DNA from 2 places in the Cytobacillus sp. BC1816 genome. Region 1 is predicted to be linked to the other one. Evidence: riboswitches for the same ligand, from Rfam matches in the RefSeq annotation. Region 1 holds a riboswitch; the other holds the start of a gene.
The links. A riboswitch is a leader RNA that binds a small molecule or an ion and turns the genes downstream of it on or off. The one in region 1 is predicted to bind S-adenosylmethionine.
Positions count from the first base shown of each region.

Region 1 (4,258 bases):
AGAAAGCGGGGGAACCATTTGTTCATCTGCCTACCGTAAAGCGCTTGAACTGGTTGATGTCAAATACGACCCGCGCAAATATAATATTTACCCTTTCCACTTCTCGGACGGTGATAACCTGACCTCTGACAATGCCCGCTGTGTTAAGCTTGTGGAAGACCTGATGAAGGTGTCCAATATGTTCGGATACGGCGAGGTCAACCAGTATAACCGCCACTCAACCCTGATGTCAGCCTATAAAAATATTAAAAATGAGGATTTTCGCTATTATATCCTTAAGCAAAAAGCAGATGTATTCCATGCAATGAAGAGTTTCTTCAAAGAGGAGGAAGATAAGAAGAAGTATGCTTAAGAGAGGGGAACCTCTCTTTTTTATTTCTAAAAAAAGACCCCATACGGGGGGCCAATTGCTATTTGAGCCTTTCCTTTGTAAGCCGATCATCCCAGTTTAATTCAGCACTGGTTTTCACATCAAGAGACTTGGGGGAAAAGTGAACACGATTGATTTCCTGATGATCGGCAGCACATGAGTTGCTGGATTTATCTTCCAGTGTTTTGATATCTGCTTCATGGACAACTTCCCGTGCTGAAGCGCTTTCGAGGTTTCCTTCTGAGTCTACAGCACTGATCGTTTGATTGTCTTCCTGGGAAGTAGGATAGTTCCCGTAGTAATCTGCGATTAAGACATATTTTCCATCAAACACCATGCTTGCGTATTTATCCAGGTCATGGTCATCAAACCGTGTACCATCTTTTTTATCAGGATCCATTCCTGAACTTGTGGCTGGATTTTCTCCCATAAAAAGGGCTTTCACTGAATCAAGAAAGCGCTGATTGCCGAGCTCCTGGGATCCGACTATTCGCAAGTTCACTCCATAATTGTCTGCAAAGCTTTCAAGATTCGCACCATCTTTTGAAACAATCACCAGGTTGTCTTTCTGATACCCGTTTGACTCTGCCCCTTCAATAGCATCTCTCAGCTCTTCCTGTGTATCATACCCGCCTACTAATATATTTTTCTTCATGTTTTCACTCCTCATGTCATATTGTATTTTCTATTTTCCCTGAATTGCAGGAGGAGAAACTTTCTTTTATATTTTGAAGGGCGGACAGTCATCAAAATAATAGACTGTCCTGGATCATTACATGGTACAAGCCGTATGAATTAATAAAACACAGTAAATACAGTATGATAAAGGTAATAGCCAATAAATTGGAATTGCTGCTGGAGGTGGGGATATGGAGATTGAGAAACTGGCTAAAAGATTAAGTAACAGGACCCCAGTCGTTTTAGGGAGTGAGCGATTTTCAAAATTCGCTATTTTGCTTCCGCTTGTTGAGATGAATAAGGAGACACATGTCCTTTTTGAGGTGCGTTCACTTACAATGAGAAGGCAGCCTGGGGAGGTCTGTTTCCCCGGCGGAAGAATAGATCCGGAAGACAGGGATGAGGAGCATACGGCCATCCGTGAGACCTCAGAGGAACTTGGCATAAGTGAAGACAGCATCACAGATGTGTCCCCGTTGGATTACATGATTTCCTTCGGACAAATTATTTACCCTTATGCAGGTATTATCCATAATCCTGATCAGATCGTGCCAAACCCTGACGAAGTAGAAGAAGTTTTTACCGTGCCTCTTTCCTTTCTAAAAAAAGTAAAGCCGGAAACGTATCACGTGAATTTTAAAGTAGAGCCCGAAGAAAATTTTCCTTTTGACTTGATTGCCGGAGGCGAAAATTACAATTGGCAGACAAGGAAAGTAGAAGAAGTATTTTACTTTTTTGAGGATAAGGTTATTTGGGGGATGACTGCCAGAATTCTTAAGCATTTTCTTGAAATCATTATTGAAGATTTCGAGGAAAATGAAAGCGTTTGAAGAAAATATTTTTTCAAAAAAGGTTGACGCAGTCCTTATAAATGTTTATGATTCATATAAATTGAATACTTAGAAACTTCTTATCAAGAGAGGCGGAGGGACTGACCCTATGAAGCCTCGGCAACCAGCATTTATGCACGGTGCCAAATTCAGAGGAAATCATTTTCCGAAGATAAGAAGGCGGAATGAACGGAAAGTAAATTCAAACCCCTTCTTGTCTGTAATAGACGGAAGGGTTTTTTTGTTTTTATAAGTATCTGTACTTTAAACATGAACCAGGAGGAATGAGAAATGTCAGCGATAACGATTGGGCTATTGGGGTTTGGAACAGTTGGAAAAGGAGTGTATGAAACGATCAGCAAACATCAGGGAAGGCTTCAGGCAATATTCGGGAAAGAAGTGAAGGTCTCTGCCATCCTTGTCAAAAATGTGAGTAAGCATTCTGTGCCTGATGATGAGGTGCTTTTAACTGATGACTTTCAAGATATTATTGACCTTCCTAAGCTTGATGTCGTAATTGATGCCATTGTTGGCAGGGAACCAGGGTATACGTATCTGCGCCAGGCAATATCGAGAGGATGCCATGTCATTACAGCAAATAAGGAGATGTTTGCATTCCATGGAAGTGAGCTTACTAGGCTCGCAAAAGAGAATAATGTATCATTAGGATTCGAAGCAACAGTAGGAGGCGGAATCCCTATAATTCAGACTATTAAGCAGCTGCTGAATGCCAACAAGATTGAACGGATAGAAGGAATTTTAAATGGCACATCGAATTTCATTTTGACAAGTATGCGCGAAGAGAACTTATCATTTGAAGAAGCACTGAAAATAGCTCAGGAAAAAGGATATGCAGAAGCCGATCCCAAAAATGATATCGAAGGATATGACGCTTTTTACAAAGCGGTTGTTCTGAGTGAGCTGGTGTTTGGGAAAGCACCGGCGCAAGGAAAATCTGTTAGAGAAGGCATTACTGACATTACAATTGAACAAATTCGTATGGCTGATTCCCTGGGACTGAAATTTAAACATGTAGCATCGATTGAGAGGGAAAAAGATACTATCCGCTGTACTGTAAAACCGGTCTTGACGGGGGAGGAACATCCCTTGTACAGAGTAGAAGGAGTGCAAAATGCAGTTTCAATTGATGCGGATATAGTCGGGAATATCAGCTTGCAGGGTCCTGGAGCCGGCATGTTTCCGACAGCTAGCGCAATTATTGAAGATTTGATTCATGTAGGCAGAGGGGATATTCCTTCAGTCTTTGAGGAAGGCAGGCCGGAGGGAACTGTTATTTACGAGCCAGTTTGGATTATTTGGGGTGATGCTGATAAAGCGGAATTGCCTGAGGGGTGTGAAATAATCAGCAAAGTGTCAAAAGAAGTATTCATCTTTAAGGCATCATTGGAAGCTGTGTCATTATTAGATACATCAGATTTGAAGGCTTATCAGGTGCTTGGAGACTATGCTCCGGCTGCAAAGGAAAATAAACAGGTACAAACAGTATAACCTGAAAACATAATGAAAAACAGGAGGGGCAAGCTTATGAGCTGCCCCTCCTGAAGTATGTTTAGAGATGGTGGATGTTATCGAAGTCTAACGGGCAGTATGCCCCCCTCTTCAAGACTCAGAGGAATCGAAAGAGGTAAGCGGGAGTCCAACTGCCCATAAAGGCCAGACAGCAGAACAAAGACTAAAAACGCCACGTCCTCCAAAAAGCTATGCATCGCTGCCGCAGCTTTCCTTTTCCTGTGTCAACGTCTTTGTAATCCGCACTTCCTGTGGGCCTCAACTTACAATCAGTGGGGTATAAAGCCCCCCACTGATTGAAGTTTCACTTTATGCCTGCTGGTTTTTTAATAAAGGTTTATTTAATCCAGAATAAAGGTCTTTTACATGGACCGTTACAATCTTAGCACCAATCTGGACATGGACCATATTATCAAAAACAGCTGTTACCAGGCCGTTTAATGAAACATTCGCACCAATATTGAGATCTTTGCCGGGAGTTTTAACATTTTTCTTGTCTGCCATCGTAACACCATCCCATTCCGTTTTATTGAACTTATACATAGAATATTGCCTTTTTATAGTAAAATAAACGCTTTAATAAAAAAAGTCCAGTAATATAGCTTGTTTTTTTATCGACAAATTTTATTGGTGCCAGGGACCTGTCGAATTTTCTCTATATCAATATTTTAGTATTCATTGCCGAGATTAAGCACAATCGAAAAAACAATCCTTGGAGGGAAGTACACAATTTGTTCTATCCGATTTTGGATCTAACTGACAGGAGTGAAATTCAGACAAAGAGGGTATTGAAGTCCGTAAAAATACAGATTCAGAAAAGGATGAAATACGGAATATGAATTTGCCTCTT
Region 1 is NZ_CP195611.1:1,195,643-1,199,900, forward strand. It holds gene yhbH (sporulation protein YhbH) at 1-352, shown strand, start outside; gene ACR42H_RS06390 (general stress protein) at 411-1,025, opposite strand; gene ACR42H_RS06395 (NUDIX hydrolase) at 1,240-1,878, shown strand; SAM riboswitch class I at 1,956-2,057, shown strand; gene ACR42H_RS06400 (homoserine dehydrogenase) at 2,170-3,387, shown strand; gene ACR42H_RS06405 (hypothetical protein) at 3,718-3,951, opposite strand; gene ACR42H_RS06410 (cation:proton antiporter) at 4,244-4,258, shown strand, end outside.

Region 2 (4,258 bases), 1.3 Mb from region 1:
TCCACAAATGTCAGGGCTCCATGCTGTCTTGCAAGTGAACTGATGGCCTGTATATCAGTCACTTTCAGCAGCGGGTTGGAAGGAGTCTCTACATAGAAAACTTTCGTGCTGGGACGAATTGCTTCTTTTACTTCCTCAAGATTTGTCATATCAACAAATGTGTGCTCAATTCCAAAACGGGACAGGACTTCTGTTGTCATACGATAGGTTCCGCCATATACGTCTTCTGTAATGACAACATGATCTCCCTGTGATAAGAGGAGGAATGCTGTAGAAATCGCAGCCATTCCAGAAGAAAAGGCAAACCCTCTAATACCTTCTTCAAGCTCCGCTATGACTTCTTCAAGTGCTTCCCTTGTTGGATTCAGGCTGCGGCTGTAATCATATTTTCCGAACGCATCAATATCTTTTTGATGAAAAGTGGAGGCATGCTGGATCGGTACACTGACAGCTCCTGTTTCCGGGTCGAATTTTTGATTATTGTGAAGTAATTTGGTTTGGAATGTGTAATTCGAACTCATCGTACTGCCTCCTTAACAACCCTTGCAAAAGCATGTTCAAGATCCGCCTTCAAATCTTCTGCACTTTCTATTCCAACCGAGAAACGCAGAAGCCTATTACAGACACCGGTTTCAATGCGGATTTCTTCAGGAATGTCGGCATGTGTCTGGGTTGCTGGATAAGTTATGAAACTCTCGACTCCGCCAAGGCTTTCTGCAAAGGAGATAAGGGAGAGGCTCTGCAGAAATGGGTTCACCCAGGATTCATCCTTGATTCGGAAAGATATCATGCCTCCTTTGCCGGGATATAGGACATCCGTTACTGCATCGTGGCCCGATAAAAATTCTGCTAATACCTTCGCATTTTCTCCATGCCGTTCCATGCGGAGAGAGAGTGTCTTCATCCCTCTGATCAGCAGCCATGAATCAAAAGGGCTAAGGACAGCACCTGCGGCATTGTGGTTCATAGCCAGTGCATCACATAACTCTTTGCCTTTTGCAGCAATTAATCCGGCAAGGACATCATTATGTCCGCCAAGATACTTTGTTGCACTATGGATGACAATATCAGCTCCAAGCTTTAACGGCTGCTGAAGGAGAGGGGTATAAAACGTGTTATCAACGATAAGGAGGATATTATGCTTTTGGGCAATGTCTGCTATCAATTGAATGTCAGTCTGTTCCATCAGCGGATTAGTTGGTGTCTCCAGAAATATTGCCTTGGTCTTTTCCGTGATTAAAATTTCAACATCTTCGGGATTGCTGGTATTTACATATTTGCACTGAAGTCCCCACTTCTTGAAGCCCTGTTCAAGCAGACGATATGTACCGCCATATAAATCCTTGGATACAATCCATTCATCTCCGGATTTAAAAAGAGAAAGTATGGTAAGAATTGCGGCCATTCCAGAACTGCATGCATAGCCTTGGTCGCCTTCTTCCAGATCGGCGATCGCCTTTTCAAGCAGCTGGCGGGTGGGGTTGCCTGTTCTGCTATAGTCAAATCCAGTTGACTGCCCAATACCTTCATGGCGATATGCCGTGGAAAAATATACAGGCGGATTGACAGCACCTGTTGCTGACTCGCTCCTGTTTCCGATTTGCGCTAATCTTGTGTCAATATTATACATGCTTGTAACCACTCCTTAGTAAAAATAAAAAAAGCCTTCTATAAGAAGAAGACTTTTTAATGTGATCAGCCATTCTTCTTATCTTTCAAGTTTTTAGAAACTTGCAGGAATTAGCACCTTTTCAATCAAAAAAATGATTGCTGGTTGCTGAGGCGTCATCGGGCCTTACCCTCGACCTCTCTGGATAAGAAATCAAATATTAAATTTTCTCTAAACTTTACTACAGTAAACCGTTAATCGTCAACACTTTTTTGAATATTTTATGTTATAAAAAATATCCGATAAGGTGTTTTCAGTCCTTTTAACCTAAGTGTCCGTTTTCAATGGGGAATGAGGAAGATTATGAACAAAAAAACTTCCCATCACATACTGGGAAGTTTTTAAGGGTATTCATTCTTCAATCAATTCGTTAACCGGCACATCCATTTCTTTTTCAGAATCTGCTTTTGTGTAAATACGTGCTGTCTTAGTCTGTTCATCTACATGCTGAATGATGATCTGGATGCCATTGAAAGTAACACTGTGCATTTCAGCAGACTCGGCAATCTCTTTTGCTCTGCCAATATTCATGGAAAAACCTCCTGATTTTGAATAATTTTAATGTGTCTTAAATATACACTAATTATTCTTTTGAAAAAAACCTGGCATAAAATGTTAGAAGTGGATCACTTCAAAGTTCAGAATATTTGTTTTATAATGAAGGCAAATGAAATTTTTCTTGGAGGGAAGCTAATATGCGTGAACATAGCCACTGCCGCCACCGGTTTTCGGAATCCGAAGGACCAGCAGTATTCCAGACCATGGATGGCATTGAAGTAAATGTTTCTGGTTCCATGTTCGAAAAATGTACAACTTGCGGCCATTTTGATTTTCCTGTGGAAACGAGAGAAGCAATTGAATCTTCCCTAAAAGAAAACAGAAAAAATTCGAATGCAGCGAAACAAATCTATATTAACTTAGTTGAGACTTTTTAAAGCCGAACAGCATTTCGGCTTTTTATTTTTGCCTCTTCTAAAAACCACCCAGTTATTTCTTATTTATAATTGTTTAACATTTAACAAAACATTTTATTAGAATAAGTAATTACTAAAAAAATTTTTTTAATAGTTTTCCACTATATTCATGTTTTTATCTTTGTACAACTAGATTTTCCGTGTTAGAATAACTGTGGAAACGTTTTATCCTCTGAAAAATATTATTATTCGTAAAAATAAAACGTTAATGCATCTTATAGACGGGTATTGTATTTTCAGGGGAGAAAAATGCATTTGAATTATTTACTTAAAAACAGTTATGGAGGTAATTTTCCATGAAAAAGCCATCGAATGGTGAGGGACCTTTTGAACAAGGATTTCATGGCCCCAACCTTGGCTACGTTATTGAACTATATGAAAGATACTTAGAGGATCCATCTTCTATCGATCCTGAAATGAAAGACTACTTTGAAAGAAATGGTTCCCCTCTAGCGAGTGAAGGAACTCCGCAAATGGCTTCATCAGCAAATCAGCCAATGAATGCCGGACAGCTTGAAAAAACACTTGCTGCAATTCGCCTTGCTGATAATATCCGCACATATGGCCACTTGGCTGCAGATATTTATCCGCTGGGTAACCATAAATCTGAAAGTGCATTATTCGAACTGAGCAAATATGGCTTATCTGAAAATGATTTAAAAGAGATTCCTGCCGGTGTGATTACTAAAGACGCCACGTATCCTTTACGCAACGGACTCGAAGCAATTGAATTCCTGAAAAGCGCTTATATGGGACCAATTGCGTTTGAATTCCAGCATATATTTGATGAAAACGAAAAAGACTGGCTTCGCCGTAAAATAGGGGCCAACAGCCACAAACTGTCAATGCAGAAGGCGGAAAAACTGAAAGTTTTAAGAAGACTGACTGAAGTTGAGGAATTTGAAAAGTTCCTTCATAAAACATTCGTTGGACAGAAAAGATTCTCAATTGAGGGTCTAGATACAATGGTTCCATTACTGGATGAAATTGTTTCTGAATCCGTTTCTGATGGTGCCAAAACGATTAACATCGGAATGGCCCACCGCGGAAGGTTAAATGTTCTCGCTCATGTGCTAGGAAAGCCGTATGAAATGATCTTCGCGGAATTCCAGCATGCTCCAAATAAAGAACTGGTTCCTTCCGAAGGATCTATCGGAATCAATTACGGATGGACAGGCGACGTTAAATATCACCTAGGCCTTGATAAACAGATCAAAGATGAGAATACGACCATAGCCAGACTGACATTAGCTAACAATCCGAGCCATCTTGAATTTGTAGGTTCACTGGTTGAGGGCTACACAAGAGCTTCACAGGATAATAGAACAAAGGCCGGATATCCTGAAGTGGATCCAAAAGCTGCTTTAGCCATTATCATTCATGGAGACGCAGCATTCCCAGGACAGGGAATTGTAGCAGAAACACTGAACCTCGGACAGCTGACTGGCTATAATACGGGCGGATCGATCCATATCATCGCCAATAATACAATTGGCTTCACAACAGAATCACATGATTCACGTTCTACCAGATATGCAAGTGATCTTGCCAAAGGTTATGAAATGCCAATTCTGCATGTTAATGCAGATGAACCTGAAGCAGTAGTTGCAGCGGC
Region 2 is NZ_CP195611.1:2,485,342-2,489,599, reverse strand. It holds gene metC (cystathionine beta-lyase) at 1-521, opposite strand, end outside; gene ACR42H_RS12775 (methionine biosynthesis PLP-dependent protein) at 518-1,630, opposite strand; SAM riboswitch class I at 1,706-1,821, opposite strand; gene ACR42H_RS12770 (H-type small acid-soluble spore protein) at 2,021-2,200, opposite strand; gene ACR42H_RS12765 (hypothetical protein) at 2,365-2,604, shown strand; gene sucA (2-oxoglutarate dehydrogenase E1 component) at 2,940-4,258, shown strand, end outside.
Region 2: another riboswitch for S-adenosylmethionine. It lies ahead of ACR42H_RS12775 (methionine biosynthesis PLP-dependent protein); the one in region 1 lies ahead of ACR42H_RS06400 (homoserine dehydrogenase).